DNA from 4 places in the Janthinobacterium sp. BJB304 genome. Region 2 is predicted to be linked to each of the others. Evidence: predicted binding sites of a transcription regulator. Region 2 holds the regulator's gene; each other region holds the start of a gene.

Region 1 (3,088 bases), on a different contig from region 2:
ATCTTGCCGTAGCGCAGGCCCGACAGGTCGGGCGAATCGCCCACGCTGTGCGGATCGACGCCGATGGCCACCGCAATGTCGTGGATCTCGTTATTGGCGAACAGGCGGTCGCGGTCCGTTTCCCACGAGTTCAACACCTTGCCGCGCAGGGGCAGGATCGCCTGGAATTCCTTGTCGCGGCCCATCTTGGCCGAACCGCCCGCCGAGTCGCCCTCGACGAGGAACAGTTCATTGCGCGTGATGTCCGACGATTCGCAGTCGGTCAGCTTGCCCGGCAACACGGCCACGCCCGAGGATTTTTTCTTTTCCACTTTTTGCAGCGAGCGCTGGCGCGACTGCGCCTGCTTGATCACGAGCTCGGCCAGCTTCTTGCCGTAGTCGACGTGCTGGTTCAGCCACAGTTCCAGCGGCGGCTTGGTGAAGGTCGACACGAGGCGCACGGCGTCGCGCGAGTTCAGGCGCTCCTTGATCTGGCCCTGGAATTGCGGGTCCAGCACCTTGGCCGACAGCACGAACGATGCGCGCGCGAACACGTCTTCCGGCAGCAGTTTCACGCCTTTGGGCAGCAGCGAGTGCATCTCGACGAAGTTTTTCACGGCGCCGAACAGGCCGTCGCGCAAGCCCGATTCGTGCGTGCCGCCATTCGAGGTGGGAATCAGGTTGACATACGATTCGCGCACGATGGCGCCTTCTTCCGTCCACGCCACGACCCAGGCCGCGCCTTCGCCTTCGGCAAAGCCTTCCGAGTCCGGGCCCGCGTATTGCGCGCCTTCGAACAGGGGAATCAGGGTTTCGCCATTTGATACCTGCGCCAGCGTTTCGGTCAGGTAGCCGCGCAAGCCTTCCGCGTACTGCCAGGTCTGCGTATCGCCCGTCTTCGCGTTGGTCAGCGTGACGGTCACGCCCGGCAGCAGCACGGCTTTCGAGCGCAGCAGGCGTTGCAGCTCCGTTTGCGAGATGTTCGGCGAATCAAAGTATTTTGCATCGGGCCAGGCCGTGACGCGCGTGCCGGATTTCTTGCCGTCGCGCGGGGCGGGGCGGGAACTCAGGGGCTCGATCACGTCGCCGTTGGCAAACACCATGTGGTGCAAGCCGTTGCCGTCGCTTTCCTTGCGCCAGACGGTGATTTCCAGGCGCGTCGACAGCGCATTGGTGACGGACACGCCGACGCCGTGCAAGCCGCCCGAGAACGCGTAGGCGCCGCCCGAACCCTTGTCGAACTTGCCGCCCGCGTGCAGCCGCGTAAACACGATTTCCACCGTCGGCACGCCTTCTTCCGGGTGCAGGCCGACGGGAATGCCGCGGCCATTGTCTTCGACGGTGATGCTGCCATCCGTGTTCTGCGTCACGGCGATATGCGTGCAATGACCGCCCAGCGCCTCGTCGGAGGCATTGTCGATCACTTCCTGAATGATGTGCAGCGGATTTTCAGTGCGGGTGTACATCCCCGGGCGCTGCTTGACGGGTTCCAGTCCTTTCAGGACACGGATGGATGATTCGCTGTAGTCGGATGCTGGTTTTTTAGTGGCCATACGTGTTCAAGCTAAGTAAAGACAGTGGTTGGAACGCCAGGCCAGGGCACTGCGGGACGCAATGACAGCGGCGGCGATAACTGTATGAATATACAGTATATCCCGTCCAGCGTCACTGGGGGAGGGCAGTGCGGCAGGCTTGGCGTCCTTGTGCGGACGCTCGCGCATTCTATCTTGTCCGGCGAGCAATAGCGCTACTCCAGGGCAACAACGGTGCGCCGCGCGCGGGGTTTTGCGCCAATTGTGATGGATTTTATGCGGTAAAGCCGCCTTTTTTACATCTTGTTTACAGCTGCCTTCCCAGTCTTTACGAATTTTTTAGACCCTTTTGGCTAATCTGCTCACTATCAAAACAAACCTGAATGAGGGTGGGAATGGATCTCGTATATCTCGGCTTGATTGCCGTGTTTTTCGTCGTGGCGGCCGGCTTTGCCGTCGCCTGCGACAAATTAGGGAGCGTCAAATGAACGCGTTTTATGTGCTGGGCGCCGTCGTCTCGGCCGGCCTGCTCGTGTATTTGCTGGTGGCGCTGCTGAAGGCGGAGGAACTGTGATGACGACGCAATCGATACTGTTATTGGTGGCCTTCCTGGCCGTGCTGCTGGCCGCCGGTTATCCGCTGGGCCTGTACATGGCCAAGGTGGCCGGCGATGGCCCCGTGCGCGGCCTGGGCTGGCTGCAAAAGCTGGAAAACCTGCTGTACCGCTGGTCCGGCCTTCCCGCCGACAAGGCCATGGGCTGGAAAAGCTATGCCATCGCCCTGATCGTCTTCAATACCGTGGGCGCCGTCTTCGTCTACGGCCTGCAGCGCCTGCAGGGTTTCCTGCCCTTGAATCCCCAGGGCCTGGGCGCCGTTAGCCCCGATTCCTCGTTCAATACCACCGTCAGCTTCGTCGCCAATACCAACTGGCAGGGCTATGGCGGCGAACAGACCATGAGCTATCTGACGCAGATGCTGGGCATGGCGTGCCAGAATTTCTTTTCGGCGGCCACCGGCATCGCCGTGATCTTCGCGCTGGTGCGCGGCTTCGCCTCGCGCTCGGGAAAATCGATCGGCAATTTCTGGGTCGACCTGGTGCGCTCGACCCTGTACATCCTGCTGCCGCTGTCCCTGGCCCTGTCCGTCGTCTTCATGGGCGAAGGCATGATCCAGAATTTTTCCGCCTATAAGGAAGTGACCCTGCTCGATCACGTGGCGTATGAAACGCCGAAGGTGACGGCCGACGGCCAGCCCGTGCTGGACGCCGCCGGCAAACCCGTGATGGAAGCGCAAGTGGCGACGACGCAGGCGATCGCCATGGGCCCCGTCGCGTCGCAGGAGTCGATCAAGCTGCTGGGCACGAATGGCGGCGGCTTCTTCAATGCCAATTCCTCGCATCCGTACGAAAACCCGACCGTGCTGTCGAACTTCCTGCAGATGCTGGCCATCTTCATCATTCCCGCCGGCCTGTGCTTCACGTTCGGCCGCATGGTGGGCGACATGCGCCAGGGTTGGGCCGTGCTGGCCGCAATGACCCTGATCTTTGTCGTCATGACGGCCGGCGTGATGAGCGCCGA
Region 2 (3,088 bases):
GAAGGCGGCAGCGCCCGAAGATACGCCGCGTTCCCAGCTGAACCTGAACCTGGCAACGACAGAAGCGTAATTATCTTGCCCGGCTAGCGCCGGGCTTTTTTTGCTCCGCGATCATGAACGATAAAAAAAACTACGGCTTTACCACCACCATCCTGCATAACGACCGCCGCAAGGGCATCGAGCATGGTTCGCTGCACAAGCCCGTGCACACTTCCGTCGCGTTTGGTTATGCCGATGCGCGCCAGCTCGCTTCCGTATTCCAGGGCAAGGAACCCGGTTTCCGCTATGGCCGCCAGGGCAACCCGACCGTGTCCGCGCTGGAAGACAAGGTCAACAAGATGGAAGACGGCGTGGCGACCTTGTGCTTCGCCACCGGCATGGGCGCCATCGGCGCCGTGGTGCAGTCGCTGCTGCGCGCGGGCGACCATGTCGTCTCGTCGGCCTTTTTGTTTGGCAATACCAACAGCCTGTGGCAAACGGTGACGGGGCAGGGCATCGCCGTATCCTTCGTCGACGCCACCGAGGTGGCCAACGTGGCGGCCGCCATCACGCCTGCCACGCGCATCGTGTTCGTGGAAACCATCGCCAATCCGCGCACGCAGATCGCCGACCTGAAAAAAATCGGTGACCTGTGCCGCGAAAAGGGCATCTTGTACATCGTCGACAACACGATGACGACGCCGTATTTGTTCCGCCCGAAAGCCGTGGGCGCGGGCCTCGTGGTCAATGCCTTGACGAAATCCATCGGCGGTCACGGCAATGCGCTGGGCGGCAGCTTGACGGACACGGGCGTGTTCGACTGGACGCAGTATCCGAATATTTTCGAGAATTACAAGAAGGCGGCGCCCGCGCAGTGGGGCATCGCGCAAATCCGCGCCAAGGCCTTGCGCGACTTCGGCGCGTCCCTGGGGCCGGAAGCGGCGCACCATATCGCCGTCGGCGCGGAAACCATGGCCTTGCGCATGGACCGCACCTGCTCGAACGCTTTGGCGCTGGCCGCCATGCTCGCCGCCGACCCGCGCGTGGCGGCCGTGCATTACCCGGGCCTGGCGTCGCACCCGCAGCACGCCTTGGCGAGCGACCTGTTCCGCAGCTACGGTTCCTTGTTCAGCTTTGAGCTGAAGGATGGCATCGATTGCTTCGATTTCCTCAATCGCTTGAACCTGGCTATTCCCGCGAGCAACCTCGGCGACACGCGCACCCTGGTCATTCCCGTCGCCCACACGATCTTCTACGAGATGGGCGCCGAACGGCGCGCCAGCATGGGCATCGCCGAATCGCTGATCCGCGTCTCCGTCGGTATCGAGGATGAGGTGGATCTGCGAGAGGATTTCCGCCAGGCACTCGATGTATAAGTCGCCGGACAAATGAAAGGGCCGCAACAGTCATGCTGTTGCGGCCCTTTGTTTTTCGCCGTTCAATGGTAATGTCTTCGTGCCTTCAGAAACCGTAGCGAGCAAGTCCAATATCGGGTTGAGTAGCGGAGCTGTACATTGGTACAGCGAGCAACGGATGCCCGAGAGTGGGCTGCTCAGTAGGTTTATGAGGGCGCGCTCAATCAGTGCCAGCTGCGCATCAAGCCGACTGCTAAGCCTTCCAGGGCGAATTCATCTTCCGGCGACACGGTGATGACCTTGAAGTCTGGGTTTTCCGGCAGCAATTCGATGACGGAACCCGTCTTCTTGTAGCGCTTGACGGTGACTTCGTCGCCGATGCGGGCCACGACGATCTGGCCATTCTTGGCGCTGTCGACCTTTTTGACGGCCAGTAAATCGCCATCCATGATGCCGGCGTCGCGCATGGACCAGCCGCGCACCTTCAGCAGGAAGTCGGGCTTGGCCGAGAACAGGGCCGGGTCCACGTTGTAGCTCGCTTCCAGGTTTTCCTGGGCCAGGATGGGCGAGCCGGCGGCCACCCTGCCGATCAGGGGCAGCGACATCAGCAGCGCCGCCGGCACTTTCGATGGCGGCGCTTCAGCTGCCGCGCCGATCAGGCGGATGCCGCGTGAGGTGCCGGGCGAAATCTCGATCGCGCCCTTGCGGGCCAGGGCCTGCAAATGCTCCTCCGCCGCATTGGCCGATTTGAAACCCAGTTCATTGGCAATTTCGGCACGGGTGGGAGGGAAGCCCGTGTTTTCAATCGCGTCCTTGATCAGGTTCAGGATTTGTTCTTGTCGTGCTGTCAGCTTGATCATGAGCGGTGGGTGCATACTAAAATGCTGTCTATATGAACAGTCTGTATTTTTGTACAGTATCGCCCACTATGCAAGGGGATTTCCGTGTTTTCGGCGAATTTCGCAAGAAATACTTGTTCCCGGTCGAAAAGCACGGTGGCGCGCGGGCTTTTCGGGCGCTGGCGCAAGCAATGATTGAAACGTTTGCAAAAGGCGGTTATAATCTTCGGCTGACCTTCCCACACCCGTCTTGACGCCGGGGTGGGCGATTATCAATCCGACCTGAAGGAGTTTGCATGCGTCATTATGAAATAGTCTTTATCGTCCATCCGGACCAAAGCGAGCAAGTGCCCGCGATGATCGAACGCTACAAAGCCAGCGTAACCACCCGCGGCGGTTCGGTTCACCGCGTGGAAGATTGGGGCCGCCGTCAAATGGCTTACTCGATCCAAAAGCTGCCTAAAGCACACTACATCTGCCTGAACATCGAATGCGACAACGAGACCCTGGTCGAGTTGGAAACAGCATTCAAATTCAATGATGCCGTGTTGCGTCACCTGACCGTTAAAATGAAGAAAGCTGAAACAGCTCCTTCGCCGATGATGAAATCGGTACAACGCGAAGACGCGGCCAAAAGCCACCGCACCGAAGCACCAGCAGCCGCTCCAGCCGCAGCAGCAGCTTAATTTTTGACCAGGATCGTGCGCTGAACCAGCTACAAGTCACCGCCATCATTGCCGAGCGCGAAATATTGCGCTATACCCCGGCAGGGCTACCGATTGTGAATGCAGTATTGCAACACAGTTCGCAGCAGATGGAAGCAGGGATTGCCCGTTTGACCGAGTTTGATGTTGCCGCGCTAGCCGCTGGCGAAATTTCAGGCCGGTTCAATCAGGCAAGCTTGGGCGGGGTGTA
Region 3 (3,088 bases), on a different contig from region 2:
TGGTGTTTCGCCCGGAAGGTATGTCTGGTGCCGACGCAATGCATGCGGCCTCCAAGCTGATGACGGGCGCACTGGTGGTGGCGGGCGGGATTATGCTGGAAGAAGTCGTCGGCAAGTATCTGATTGTGCTGGGGCCGCTGGCTGCGGGCGCCACTGCGATTGTCGTCGGCTCGCTGACAGCGATCGTGGCGGCGCTGGCGGTCTACCTAATAGACCGGCTCGATCTGTTCGGCGCCGAACAGCAAGTGCGTGAGCGCCGTATCGACAGCATGATTGATGCGCGGATCGCGGCGTTCGAACTGTGCCTCGATGAATGGCCAGCGAAGGCGACGTGAAGGAATCAGGACGTAATGGGCAGCGAAGCAACTTGAGCGAAAGCGTCTTGCATGAGACGTCTTGGATTGAACGTGGCGTTACGAAATGATGGCCTCACAGTGCTTCGAATCAGTGTGAGGCCACGTACGCTTGTCCCAAGTCTTTTTTGCAATCGTTGCTTTGTTTATTCATGAGGCCCTGCAAAATGAACTGATGAGGCATGGCCGCATACCGAGCAGTTCTCAAACTTGGTGTAAGCACATTTGGTTATATCGCCGTTGGCAGTACAGGGCGAACAACAGCGCTGGTTGCACTCGGCGCAGATCGTGTCATATTGCCCGGCAAATTCGATAAAGGCTTCATTCATGTTGCCAACGTTTTCGATAGTTGTCTTGGAACTCATCACTTATTCCCTGGAAATTTATCGCGAATGATGTTTACTATTTTACGCACAAAAACACACCAGATACAGAGCGGCCTAGTCGATCTGCATCGGTGGCACAGGTAAGATTGGTGGCAATAATGTTCACGTTGTATGGACTGCAGTACTGTCTCGCATTGACCATCCAGTTGTTTTTCATACGTGCGCAGTCATTTGCATCCATGGGACCGGCTTCGCGGGTAACGTGTTCTTTTTGCGGAGGTACGGGAACTGAAGGCGGCGTTGGTATTAGCGGAGTTGGCTTGCTTGGCCCACTTGGAGGATTTGGAACAGGAGGAACAGGGGGAACAGCATCGTTCAAGATGCACACTTCTGCTGATATTGTGACTATCGCCGGGCGACTGTGATGTCTAAATGTATAGGAAATATTGGTTGGAGATGTAACGCCGATGGGGGGGAACGATCCAAAACCACACGTTCCGCCAGAGCATGCTACTTGTGGATTCTTGAAGAACGCCGATTTTTGTTTGAATGAGTCCGGCATTTCAAGCTGAATCGTTTGTGGTGGAACTCGTTCAGCCCACGTACTGCAATGTTTTACGCAATGGTTGTCTTTCGTCGTTAGCTGAGCTGAAATGCGGGTGAAACACTCGACCCCTGCGTTAGCAACGTTTGACAGGGCAATTGAAGTTGCGAAAATAGAAAACTTAATAATCGATTTCATGTCGACTCCGATAATTGTTGTTGTGTCATTCATGCTACTAGTGGGTTTTCAATTTAGCAAGATTATTGTGACGCACTGTTGTGATAAGGCTGACGCGGCTGCTGACAGATATTTGGAAAGTAGATTATTTGGTGCGGTTCCCATGTTAGAGGCGTCAACAGCTACTACGGTATTCGATCTGTGCCTTCGCACTGATACCGGAGAGAAGAAATGTGTGCTTGGCCGTGACCTCGGCCTCGACGTGGAGACCCTGTGAAGGTGGCGGCCATTCCTTGACCTATCTTTCCGTTCCGCTGCACCTCCCCTCCCCGCTTCCCCGTTTCAGCTGAAGCTGCCTCTTGCACAATCAAACAATCACGCATACACTGTATATATATACAGTATTATGTTGATAACGATTGTGCTCTCTCATGGCTTTGCTCTGCTCTCAAGTTTGCTCTGAATTCTCTGTGGAGGTCACTGATCCTCTGGTGATTTCACACGTCTGGCGGGCAAGTGAACTGGCAGTGTCACACGATGTCAGCTGTTCGTCCGGATATGCGTTGCTGGATGGAGAATTGCCTGGTGCTGGCTGGCCTCGTTCGTCGCTTATCGAGTTGCTGGTTCAGCAATCGGGTATCGGAGAGTTGCAGCTGCTTAAGCCATTGCTTGCCAAGTTGTCGGATAAGCAAAGAATTGTGTTGGTCCAGCCTCCTTATATCCCGCATTCGCTTGCATTCAAGATATGGGGCATTGATGTCGGTCGATTGCTATGGGTTCGGGCCCCCAGTACCGGGGACGCTCTTTGGACGACGGAACAAATACTTAAAAATGGTAGTTGCGGTGCTGTCGTGTTTTGGCAGAACCATATCCGTTCCGATTCATTGCGTCGCTTGAATTTGGCGGCCCAGGGCGCGGAAACCTTGTTCTGGCTGATTCGTCCTATGGCGTGCGCGAGTGAAGCTTCGCCCGCGTCTCTTCGGCTGGGAGTTCGACCAGCGATGGGTGGTGTCCACGTTGAAGTCTTAAAGCGACGTGGTCCTGTCTCCGATAAAACCCTATTTATTCCGCTTGTTGATATGCCTACTGGCCGTCACCCCGTGCATCATGAAAACGCCCCTGCTGTTAACTTTATACCTGCCGCTGTTACCGCTCGAAACGCTCCGCCCGTCTTGGTCTGATGCAGGCTCGTATGTGGTTGTGGATGGTGGGAAAGTGGTGGTCGCTTCGACAGAAGCGGTCGATGCCGGCGTGCGAGTCGGCATGCGGTCTGGTGGCGTGGCAACCATTTCACCTGGTACGATCATCTTGGATCGAGATATAGAAAAGGAATCGCGTGCGCTTGATTCCATTGCCATGGCCATGTTGCAGTTCACGCCCGAGGTTGCATTTACTGATGATTTCAGCTTGTTGCTTGATGTCGGTGCGAGTCTTGCGTTGTTTGGCGGTCCACTTTCATTGTGTCGGCGGGTACGCGACAGCATCCGCCGCCTCGGATTTACCGGGCGGCTGGGTGCGGCGCCGACGGCGGAAGGTGCCTGGCTGCTTGCCCACGTAAAGAGTGGACGGCATTCTCCGCGTAGAAGGTGTCTGCAATCTGCAACTCTAGCTTTCCGCCTTGACGGCTTACCCTGTTCACTTGTTCCATCCGCCGCGCCATTCCTTACCTGGTTCGATGGTATCGGCGC
Region 4 (3,088 bases), on a different contig from region 2:
ATGCGGCTGATGGAAAAAGTGGCTTCCGTCGAGATGCCATACGAGCCATACGAGTACAGCAGCAGCGGCGCGGAACCGTCGAGCTTGACGCCCTTCTTGTAGACGATCCATAGCGGCACTTGCACGCCGTCGCGCGCCTTCACCCACAGGCGCTGCGTGGTGTAGCGGCTGCCGTCAAAGCCGCCGACGATTTCCTGCTGTTTCAGTACCGTGCGCTTGCCATCCTTCATGCTGACGTCGATGACGGTGGGCGGCGTAACGGGCGACTGGTAAGACATGCGAAATTGTGTGGCGGAAAACTCCGGCGTGCCGGCCGCCGTGGCCAGGTAGACGGGGTCGTCGAACTGCACGGTTTTCCAGTTCTTTTGCGCAAAATCAAGGATGCGCGCGCGGTTCAGGGCGCGGGCCTTTTCCATCACCACCAGGTAGCCCTGGAATACGTCGATGGACTGGATCACGGCATCCTTGTTGTGCGGCACGACGGGTTTCCAATTCTTCGGCTGAGGGGCGGTGACCGGCGCGCTGACGACGCGGAAATTCTTCGCATCCTTGTTGGTCAGAATATACAGCTGGCCGTCGCGGTGCTCGACGACGTAGCGGTGGCCTTTTTCGCGTTTCAGCACGCTCTGGAAACTGCCTTCCGGCTTGCTCGTTGGCAGCAGCAGCACTTCGGTCGTATCCGTGCTGCCCGAGGTGAGCACGAAGAATTGCTTGTCATGCGTACGGTCCACGTGGATGGCGAACTGTTCCACCGGCTCGTGGTAGACCTGTTGCGGCGTGCCGCCCAAGGCCAGACGGAACACGCGGTCCGAGCGCTTGGTGGTGGCGTCTTCCTGCGCCAGCATCAAGGTGGCATTGTCCGCCGCCCAGGCCAGGGACGTCACGCGCGGCATGCTGTCTGTGAGCAACTTGCCTGTCTTCAAATCCTTGACATGCAATTCGTACTGGCGGAAACCCGTCGTGTCGGTGGTGTAGGCCAGCAATTGTTCGTTCGGGCTGATGGCAAACGCGCGTACGGCAAAAAATTTGTGGCCTTCGGCCAATTGATTCTGGTCCAGCAGGATTTCTTCAAACGCCTGCGCATCGTAGGCGCCGCTGGCGCCGACGGGGCGGCGGCAATGGATTGGATATTGCTTGCCCGCTTCCACGCGCGTGTAATAGTAAAAGTTGCCCTGGCGCGCAGGCACGGACAGGTCCACTTCCTGCATGCGGCCCTTGACCTCCGCATACACCTTGTCGGCCAGCGGCTGGATCGGCGCCGTGACGGCCGCCGTGTAGGCGTTTTCCGCATTCAGGTAGTCGATCACGGCAGGATCGGTCTTCTTTTGCAGCCAGCGGTAGTCGTCCGTAACCACGGTGCCGTGGCGCGTTTCCTGCCAGGCCGTCTTGGCGGCGATGGGTGCGGTGGCGGCGGCATCGGCGGCCAGCGCGGATGGCGCCAGCGTGGACAGCAGGATGGATGAGCAGACGGCCAGGCGGCGCAAAGCTTGATGTGCTGTAGACAAGGCAACTCCTTTTATAGTCGTGTCAGGATTGTAATCTTGCTATTGAGAAAAGCAACTGCGGAGCGCGTGCGTTTCAACTTGCATCCATGGGCATTTCCAGCGATACTGTATATAACTACAGTATCCCGCCGCGAGGTGTCCTTGACCACATCTGCCCCTACATTGCCTGAACCGCGCCGCTGGATAGCCCATCTGGACATGGATGCCTTCTTTGCCTCCGTGGAACTGTTGAAATATCCGGAATTGCGCGGCGAAGCCGTCGTCATCGGCGGCGGCCGGCTGCAGCAGCCCCTGTTGCAGGAAGACGGCACGCGGCAATTCGCGCGCATGCGCGACTACGTGGGGCGGGGCGTCGTCACCACCTCGACCTATGCGGCGCGCAAGTTTGGCGTGTTTTCCGCCATGGGCATCATGAAGGCGGCGAAACTGGCGCCCGACAGCATCCTGCTGCCGGCCGATTTCGAGGCTTACCGCGAGTATTCGGCCCGCTTCAAGCAGGCCGTGGCACAGCTGTGCCCCATCATCCAGAACGTGGGCATCGATGAAATCTATGTCGACCTGACGGAACATGGCGAGCAGGCGCCGGCCATGGCGGCGCGCCTGAAGGCGGCCGTGTTCGAGGCGACGGGCCTGTCGTGCTCGATCGGCCTGGCGCCGAACAAATTGTTGGCAAAAATCTGTTCCGATCTGGAAAAGCCCGACGGGCTGACCATTTTGTCGCCCGAGGATGTGGAAACGCGGGTCTGGCCCTTGCCGGCGAAAAAGATCAATGGCATCGGCCCGAAAGCCACGGCCAAGCTGGAAGCGCTGGGCATTATTACCATCGGCGAGCTGGCGCGGGCCGACATGGCCATGCTGCGCACGCAGTTCGGCGACCTGTACACGGGCTGGCTGCGCCAGGCGGCGCTGGGCATCGACGAGCGGCCCGTGCAGACGAGCCGGGAAACCAAGTCCGTCAGTCGTGAAACGACGTTCGAGCGCGACTTGCAGGTGGTGCGCGACCGCGCCACCCTGTCGGAAAAGCTGGAAAGCCTGTGCACGCGCGTGGCGGGCGACCTCGACAAGCAGTCGCTGGCGGGGCGCACGGTGGGCATCAAGCTGCGCTTCGAGGATTTCAGCACGGTCACGCGCGATATCACCCTGCCCAGTGCCACGGCGGACGCCGCCGCCATCCTGCGCGCCAGCCGCGATTGCTTGCGGCGCGTGCCATTTGACAAGAAAATCCGCCTGCTGGGCGTGCGCATCTCGACCTTGTCCGATCCGGCCGTCATGACGCGGCAGGCGCCAGCCCAGGCGGAGCTGTTTCCCGCCCTGTAGCGGCATTCCCCATACATCAACAACCCGCGCCAGTCCGCGTTTTTGACGGCATTCCCGTGTCGAAAGTGTAGAATGGCGTTCCCCTGGCACTACTGAAACAAACGGAAGACAAAAACTATGTGGTTCAAGAATCTTCAGATTTACCGCCTGCCCGCACCGTGGGCTTACACGCCAGAACAACTGGAAGAGGCCTTGTCCTCGAACAAATTTACGCCGGCGACCAGCATGGATCTGATGCGCCAGGGCTGGGATACGCCACGCCCGAA

What was found. Region 2 encodes LexA, which represses DNA repair genes until DNA is damaged. Its sites were predicted from a motif close to ACTGTATNNNNATACAGT; they were not measured.
Region 1: a site for LexA is predicted at 1,612-1,629, ahead of CSQ95_RS19680 (DNA topoisomerase IV subunit B). Genes of this name have one in related genera too.
Region 3: a site for LexA is predicted at 1,786-1,803, ahead of imuA (translesion DNA synthesis-associated protein ImuA). Genes of this name have one in related genera too.
Region 4: a site for LexA is predicted at 1,610-1,627, ahead of dinB (DNA polymerase IV). Genes of this name have one in related genera too.

What each region holds. Positions count from the first base shown of each region.
Region 1 is NZ_PDZN01000017.1:9,274-12,361, forward strand. Features, by position in the region: gene CSQ95_RS19680 (DNA topoisomerase IV subunit B) at 1-1,532, opposite strand, end outside; gene kdpF (K(+)-transporting ATPase subunit F) at 1,996-2,085, shown strand; gene kdpA (potassium-transporting ATPase subunit KdpA) at 2,085-3,088, shown strand, end outside.
Region 2 is NZ_PDZN01000011.1:84,213-87,300, forward strand. Features, by position in the region: gene purF (amidophosphoribosyltransferase) at 1-70, shown strand, start outside; gene CSQ95_RS14805 (cystathionine gamma-synthase family protein) at 114-1,355, shown strand; gene lexA (transcriptional repressor LexA) at 1,559-2,194, opposite strand; gene CSQ95_RS29140 (hypothetical protein) at 2,227-2,427, shown strand; gene rpsF (30S ribosomal protein S6) at 2,470-2,859, shown strand; gene priB (primosomal replication protein N) at 2,880-3,088, shown strand, end outside.
Region 3 is NZ_PDZN01000020.1:53,994-57,081, forward strand. Features, by position in the region: gene CSQ95_RS21935 (lactate permease) at 1-335, shown strand, start outside; gene CSQ95_RS29285 (hypothetical protein) at 500-718, opposite strand; gene CSQ95_RS29290 (hypothetical protein) at 756-1,421, opposite strand; gene imuA (translesion DNA synthesis-associated protein ImuA) at 1,832-2,581, shown strand; gene CSQ95_RS21950 (DNA polymerase Y family protein) at 2,508-3,088, shown strand, end outside.
Region 4 is NZ_PDZN01000025.1:1,393-4,480, forward strand. Features, by position in the region: gene CSQ95_RS24120 (S9 family peptidase) at 1-1,505, opposite strand, end outside; gene dinB (DNA polymerase IV) at 1,668-2,822, shown strand; gene CSQ95_RS24130 (recombination-associated protein RdgC) at 2,940-3,088, shown strand, end outside.